3 regions of the Arthrobacter sp. Hor0625 genome follow, and region 3 is predicted to be linked to each of the others. Evidence: riboswitches for the same ligand, from Rfam matches in the RefSeq annotation. Region 3 holds a riboswitch; each other region holds the start of a gene.
What was found. Region 3 has a riboswitch for cyclic di-AMP ahead of ACTWLI_RS12990 (hypothetical protein). Riboswitches for the same ligand answer to the same signal wherever they lie in the genome.
Positions count from the first base shown of each region.

Region 1: another riboswitch for cyclic di-AMP. It lies ahead of ACTWLI_RS02905 (NlpC/P60 family protein); the one in region 3 lies ahead of ACTWLI_RS12990 (hypothetical protein).
Region 2: another riboswitch for cyclic di-AMP. It lies ahead of ACTWLI_RS03730 (hypothetical protein); the one in region 3 lies ahead of ACTWLI_RS12990 (hypothetical protein).

Region 1 is NZ_CP199586.1:663,813-666,066, reverse strand. Features, by position in the region: gene ACTWLI_RS02910 (M23 family metallopeptidase) at 1-259, shown strand, start outside; cyclic di-AMP (ydaO/yuaA leader) riboswitch at 387-564, shown strand; gene ACTWLI_RS02905 (NlpC/P60 family protein) at 827-1,594, shown strand; gene ACTWLI_RS02900 (HNH endonuclease) at 1,828-2,254, shown strand, end outside.
Region 2 is NZ_CP199586.1:844,963-847,216, forward strand. Features, by position in the region: gene ACTWLI_RS03725 (HAMP domain-containing sensor histidine kinase) at 1-963, shown strand, start outside; cyclic di-AMP (ydaO/yuaA leader) riboswitch at 1,127-1,297, shown strand; gene ACTWLI_RS03730 (hypothetical protein) at 1,296-2,042, shown strand; gene ACTWLI_RS03735 (VOC family protein) at 2,158-2,254, opposite strand, start outside.
Region 3 is NZ_CP199586.1:2,817,905-2,820,158, reverse strand. Features, by position in the region: gene ACTWLI_RS12995 (dihydrofolate reductase family protein) at 1-206, shown strand, start outside; gene ACTWLI_RS12990 (hypothetical protein) at 347-1,111, opposite strand; cyclic di-AMP (ydaO/yuaA leader) riboswitch at 1,116-1,308, opposite strand; gene ACTWLI_RS12985 (hypothetical protein) at 1,501-1,755, shown strand; gene ACTWLI_RS12980 (DNA alkylation repair protein) at 1,780-2,254, opposite strand, start outside.

The sequences.
Region 1 (2,254 bases), 1.3 Mb from region 3:
GCACGCCGCCGCGAGCGGCACCGTTACCTTTTCCGGCTGGCACCCCTACGGGGGCGGCAACCGGGTCGTGATCGACCATGGCAACGGCCTGGAGACCACGTACAACCACTTGTCGTCGTCCAGCGTCCACGTGGGCCAGCAGGTCTCACGCGGCGATGTGGTGGCGATGAGCGGAACCACCGGCGCATCCACCGGCTGCCACCTCCACTTCGAGGTGATGGTCAACGGGGAAGTCGTGGATCCGCTCGGCTGGCTCTAGCTAGCCGAGGGGCAGCTCACATTTTTTTGACACGCCCGTGATCTGAATGTGACATTGAGCCCCAACTGCTGTACCGTTTGAACCACGCCAACTTCTCCGAAGTTGGCGCTCTTGAGTGGATTGCCTAACTCTGCCACCGCTCAAGGTCCGTTCGCATCACATCGTCTGGCAGGGGCGGGGGAACCAATTTTGGTCTTCGCAAGAAGACCTAGGGGTTAAGTCGCAAAGCTTCCCAGGAAGCGGCGCGGCCGGGTGACTCCCATCCGAATCCGACAGCTCACCTCGTAGGCATTGGGAGAGGCTACTTTCGTGTCTTCACGCCACAATGCTGCGCGTTCTCGCGCTGGCGAGGCTCCAGTGAGCCCGCTTACCTCCGTGTCCCGCGTTGCCCTTGCCGGCGCCCGGTCCGGAGTTCTGAACGCAGTTCCCGCTTTTGGCGCGTCTTCGCAGTACACCCTTCGCTAAAGAAACCCGTTTCGGGGCGATCCGGCGTACCCCCAAGATGCCGGAGCGTCCTTTTGTCCCGCCTTGTTGCGCGGACACCAGGATCACGAAAGAGAGAACTAAATGACTACTCGTGCAACTACTGCACGCCACCGCGCAGAGGTCACCAAGACCAACTCGCTGGCTGTCATTGCTAAGGCCGTAGGCGAGAACGCCGGCGGTATGGGTCGCCAGGCTGCGGTTATCGCTGCCGCCTCGGGCCTGGTTCTGACCAGCGGTATCGCAGCCAACGCTGCCGAGACCAACGTTCAGCGTGAATCGGCTTCCGCCTCCGCCACGGAGGTTCAGTCCAACGCTCCGGCCACCATCTCCGCGGCCTCCAGCATCGCCATCTCCTACGAGAAGCCGGCTGTCACCACCGCGCCGGGCCCGGTCGTCGAGGCGCCCAAGCCTGTCGTCGAGGTCCAGGAGAGCAAGGCTGCCGCCACGGACACCGCTGCCGCCGGCACCGGCACCGCCGCGACCGCCTCCCTGGCCACGAAGGCACCCGCAGCCGTCAGCGGCATGGGTGCTTCGATCGCCGCCGCCGCCTACGCGCAGATCGGTGTCTCCCAGGACTGCACCATGCTCGCCACCAACGCACTGGCCGCCGTCGGCGTCAACTACCACGGCTGGCCGGCCGGCTACCTGTCCCTCGGCCGCACCGTGAGCGCCGCCGAAGCGCAGCCGGGCGACCTCGCCTACTACCAGAACGGTGGCATGGGCATGGCCCACATCGCCGTCTACGTCGGTAACGGCATGGCCGTGCACGGCGGCTGGAACGGCGGAACCACCGCGCTGTACAGCGTCAACGTCGGCTCCGGCCCGGTCTTCATCCGCGTCGGCGGCTAAGACCAAACCCGGCCCCGCCGGTAACTGTGTGAAGGACCCCTGCCTTAGCGGCAGGGGTCCTTTGCGTTTCCGGAGCAGCCCGGCAGCCGTCGCCGCGCGCTTCCGACGGAGAAAAAAATTCGGCAATCCCGGCCATCGGTGTTTACTCTTGTGGTGTCGATCCATAGCCCGACCATGCACAGGGCAGCCGGCCCTCGTGCCCCTGGCGGGTGCGGCCGTGAAGAGGTATGCGGATGCGCACTCTCGTTCTGAACGCTGGATATGAGCCGCTGGCGGTAGTCACCTTCCGCCGGGCGCTGGTGCTTGTGCTGACCGGAAAGGCCAGTGTGGTGGCCGAAGGGGATGACCCCGTGGTCGGTCCGCAGGACATCCTCGGACGCCCCTCGGTGATCCTGTTGAACCGGTACATCAGGCCCCGCTACAACACCCTGACGGCCGTCAGCCGCAGGGGCGTGCTCCGCCGCGACAACCACCACTGCGCGTACTGCGGGAAAGCCGCCCACACCATCGACCACGTACAGCCCAAATCCCGCGGCGGCGCCGACTCCTGGGAGAACCTCGTCGCTGCCTGCCTGCGCTGCAACAACGCCAAGGGCGACCACACCCCGGCCGAAATGGGCTGGAAGCTCAGCTTCGTGCCCGGGCCGCCGAAGGGCACCA
Region 2 (2,254 bases), 1.5 Mb from region 3:
ACCATGCAGCCGCTCGAGCAGCTCTCCGAGGTCGCCACCAAGGTCTCACGGCTGCCGCTGGACGCCGGCGAGGTGGCGCTGGGGGTGCGCGTCCCGCCGTCGGCCGCCCACCCGGGCACGGAGGTCGGCAGCGTCGGCTACGCCCTGAACCAGATGCTGGAGAACGTCTCCAATGCCCTGCAAGCCCGGCAGGAAAGCGAGATGAAGGTGCGGCAGTTCGTCGCGGACGCCTCCCACGAACTCCGGACGCCCCTGACCGCGATCCGCGGCTACACCGAGTTGCTGCGGATGACGGAGCATTTCACCCCCGACGGCGAGAAGTCCCTGGCCCGTGTGCAAAGCCAGTCGGAGCGGATGACGGCGCTGGTGGAGGATCTGCTGCTGCTGGCGCGGCTGGACGAGGGGCAGCCGCCCACCTTCGGCAACGTCGACCTCACCCAGCTGGCGGTCGAAACGGTGAGCGACGAGAAGGTCATGGCCCCGGACCGGATCTGGCAGTTGGAACTTCCCGACGAGCCCGTGCTGGTGCGCGGCGACTCCACCCAGCTGCACCAGGTGCTCGCCAATCTGCTGTCCAACGCCCGCAAGCACACCGGGCCGGGAACGACCGTGGTCACCGGCGTGATGCGCGCGGCCGACGGCAGCGCCGTGGTCACCGTGACGGACAACGGCGGCGGCATCGCCCCGGAGTTCGTCGGCCGGGTCTTCGCGCGCTTCGCCCGGGCCGACGCCGCCCGCACGAATCCGGCGGCCGGGGCCGCAGGCGGGCCCGCCGGACCGTCAGCAGCGCCGTCGGCAGGGACGACGGCGGTCGCCGCACCGGCGTCCGAGGGCACCAGCGGGCTGGGGCTATCCATCGTGTACTCGATCGTCCAGGCCCACGGCGGGACGGTCGAGGTGACCTCCCGGCCGGGCCGGACCCAGTTCGCCGTCAGGCTGCCGGCAGCGGCTGCCGCTTCCTGACCGGCCGGCCTTGCACCAACCCGCTATCCTCTTGGGCGCCAAAGGCAAGCCGCCACACCACGCCACACCACGCCCGTTACCTAAATGTGACTTTCGGAGGAGAGTTCGGTACGGTTTTATGGAGCGGTCATCGATCTGACCGCGCATCCGGGTTGACGCCAAGCTCTGCCGCTTCCCGGATTCTCATGGACCAGGCAGAGGCGGGGGACCCAGTGTTCCCGGGCATTCTGCAGCCATGCACCCTTGGGGTTAAGCCGACACGTTGAGATTCCGTGCGGCCGGGTCACGGATCCGAACCCGACAGCTCACTCCGTAGGCGTTGAGAGGCATAGATGACTGATTTCAAGGTACCCGCGCGCCCGGAAGGCGCTAAACGCACGTCCGACACCGACCACGCGCGCCACCGCGCCGTCCCGGCCCAACGCACTTCTGCCCTGTCACGGCTTCGTGCAGGCTCGGCCGGCAAGCGCGCCGCCGTAGCCGCCACAGCTTTCGCCGTCCTGCTGGGCGCCGGCGCTGCAGGCCAGGCCTCGGGCCAGAGCGCCCGCGCCGATGAAGCGGCCAGGGACACCGCCGCTTCCCTGCAAACCTTGAACTTTGAACGGGTCGGCAGCAACACCCCTGCCTCCCCCGCCCCGGCGAGCGTGGAGGCCAAGGCCAGCAAGGCAGCCAAGGCGCCGGCCTCCCCCACCGCCAAGGCTGCGGCGCCGAAGAAGGCCCCGGCGGCCCCCAAACCGGCGGCGGCAAAGCCCGCCAAGCCGATCGCCGTCGACGACCCGGCCGGGGCGCAGGCCTACGCGGCCTCCCAGTTGCCGGCCCACGGCTGGGCGCCGAGCGAGATGCAGTGCCTGATGAAGCTGTGGACCAAGGAATCGGACTGGAAGACCACCGCGACCAACCCCAGCAGCGGCGCGTACGGCGTGGTGCAGTCCCTGCCGGCGGAGAAAATGGCCAGCGCCGGCGCGGACTACCGGACCAACTACCGGACCCAGATCAACTGGGGTCTGCAGTACGTCGAGGACCGCTACGGCTCGCCGTGTAACGCCCTGAACTTCCACTACGCGAACAACTGGTACTAAGCACCACGGGCCCTTCCCGTAGGGTGCCCGCAGAACGAGGCCCCGGATCCGCCGGATCCGGGGCCTCTTTCTGCCTTGCGCCCCGCGCGGCCAGCGGCGGGGCGGATCCGGCCGGCTACCCGTTGGGACGGCCGGGGATGTACTGCACTGCCCATTTGTTGCCGTCCGGATCGGCGAAGTAGATGAACTCGCCCCAGTCTTGAACGTCGACT
Region 3 (2,254 bases):
GCGGGGACCTGGCGCTCGGCGGGGCGGAGCTGGCCGACAGCTTCCGCCGCCTCGGGCTGATCGATGAATACTGGATTTACGTCCATCCGGTCCTGCTGGGGCGCGGCCGGCCGCTGTTTAGGACTGCCGCGGACAGGACGGAGCTGGCGCTGGCGGACACCAGGGCGTTCGGCAACGGGGTGGTTTTACTCCGCTACACCAGCTGAGCGGCACCCCGACGGCGGCCATGCGGCTGAACCCGCACGCAGGCAAGCGAAAGCCGGTGGCCGGCTGCCCAGGGCAGCCGGCCACCGGCTTTGAAAGAGGCGCGTGCGCCGCCGCTCTGCGCGGTGCTTAAGCGCGGTGGTTAGGCGCCGGCGCGGACGAAGGTCACGCCGCCGGTGGCGGTCAACCAGGACAGCGGGTGCTTGATCGTCTGGTTCGAGCCGTTCATGCCGCCGCTGATGACCTGGCCGTCGCCGGCGTAGATGGCAACGTGGCCGGACTGGACGATCATGTCGCCGGGCTGCGGGGTGCCCACAACCTTGCCGTAGTTCATGAACTGCTGCGGACCGAGGTCACCCACCGGGATACCGGCAGCGCCGAGGGCTTTCTCCACCATGGCGGTGCAGTCCTGGGTGATGCCGATCTGGCTGTAGGCGGCCGCCAGCATGGCGGCGTTCACGCCGCCGGCCTTCGGTGCAGGCGCTGCGGTTGCCTTCGCCTGGACGGTGATCGCCGGCGCCGCCGGAGCGGCAACGGGGGCAGCAGCCGGAACGGCCGGCGCGGGAGCAGCTGCGGGGGCCGCGGCCACCGGCTTCGGCTGCTCGATCACGGGTGCCGGCGTGGTGGCCACTGCCGGGCGGTCGAAGCTGATCTGCACCGCGGAATCAGCGGTGACGGGCGTCGAGACCTTGCTGTCGACGTCGACCTTGGAAGCCGGGGCGGAGTCGCGCTCGGCCGGGGCCGCGGTGGCCGCGTGGGCCGCCATGCCGCTGGTCAGGACGAGGCCGGACGCGGCGAAGAGTACGGCGGCCTGGCGGCCGATGGTGCCTGGTTTGACCGAAAACGCTGCGGTCCGTCCGGCGGTGGCGTCGGTACGATGGCGCGCAGAAGTAGTGCTTGAAGACATGAATGTAGCCTCTCCCAATGCCTGCGAGGTGAGCTGTCGGATTCGGATGGGAGGCACCCGGCCGCTGGCCCGTCAGAACGAGCACTGCGCGGCTTCACCCCAAGGCCGGCATAACGCCAGGCCAAAAGTGGTTTCCCCGTCTCTGCCAGATGGTTGCATTCGGATCCCGGGCCGCGGCAGAGTTAGGCAATCGGCTCAGGAGCGCCCGTATCGGATACAAACAGGCACTCATCCACGGTAACGTGATCAGGCCGTAATGTCACATTCAGATAACGAGGCCCGTGTCCTGCGCATTTTCCGGCCGGGGGCTGGGCCGAAAACCCCTGGGGGCGCCGGCGCTCCTGCGCCTAGGATGGCAGCACCCAGCATTTCCGGAGCGGAGGCCCGAGATGTCCAGCCCGTGCGTTGCGATCTGCCAGTTGAGCGACCCGGCCCAGCCGGACCTAGACGTCAACACCGAACTGCTTGTCCTAGAGGACAATGAGACCCACGTCTTGACGTGGGATGCCGAGCCGCGCGATGGCGGCTTCGACGTCCATGTCCTCAATGACCGTGTGGACGCGCTCGGGTTCATGGTCGTCACCGACTGGCAGTTCCTCGACGGAAAGGCCTACGCCGTGGTGGAGCGCCGGCCGGACCGGTAGCGGTTCAGCCGCCCGCCGGCCGGCTCAGGCGCGGCCGCGCCCGGGCTCCGCGCCGCCGTGCCGGCTGAATGCGCTGCGGATGGCGGACACCGCCTCCGCCACAGGGTCGTCGGGCGCCGGCACTGACGTTGCGGGCGCTCCGGACTCTGCGGAGCGGTGCCCCGGTTCCGCCGCAGCAGGACGGCGCGCGGCCGCCGTCGCCGTCCCCGTCTGCGCAAGGTGCGCCTGCCGGCGGAAGCGTTCCCAGTCGCCGCGGCCGGCCCGCACCTCGCGCAGCGGAGCGAGCAGGGCGGCGCGCCGGAGCCAGGCGTCCGGGTCCTGCAGCCAGCGCCCGAGGACGGCCTCGGCCCGGGCCCGGGGCGGGCCCTGCAGCCCCGCGACCAGCGGCCCGACGACGTCGACGGCGAGCGCGTCGGCCAGTTCGCGCAGGTGGGCGCCGCGGACGAAACCCTCGATCCGGGTCAGGTCCGTGTTGTCCAGCACAGCGAGGCGGGACTGC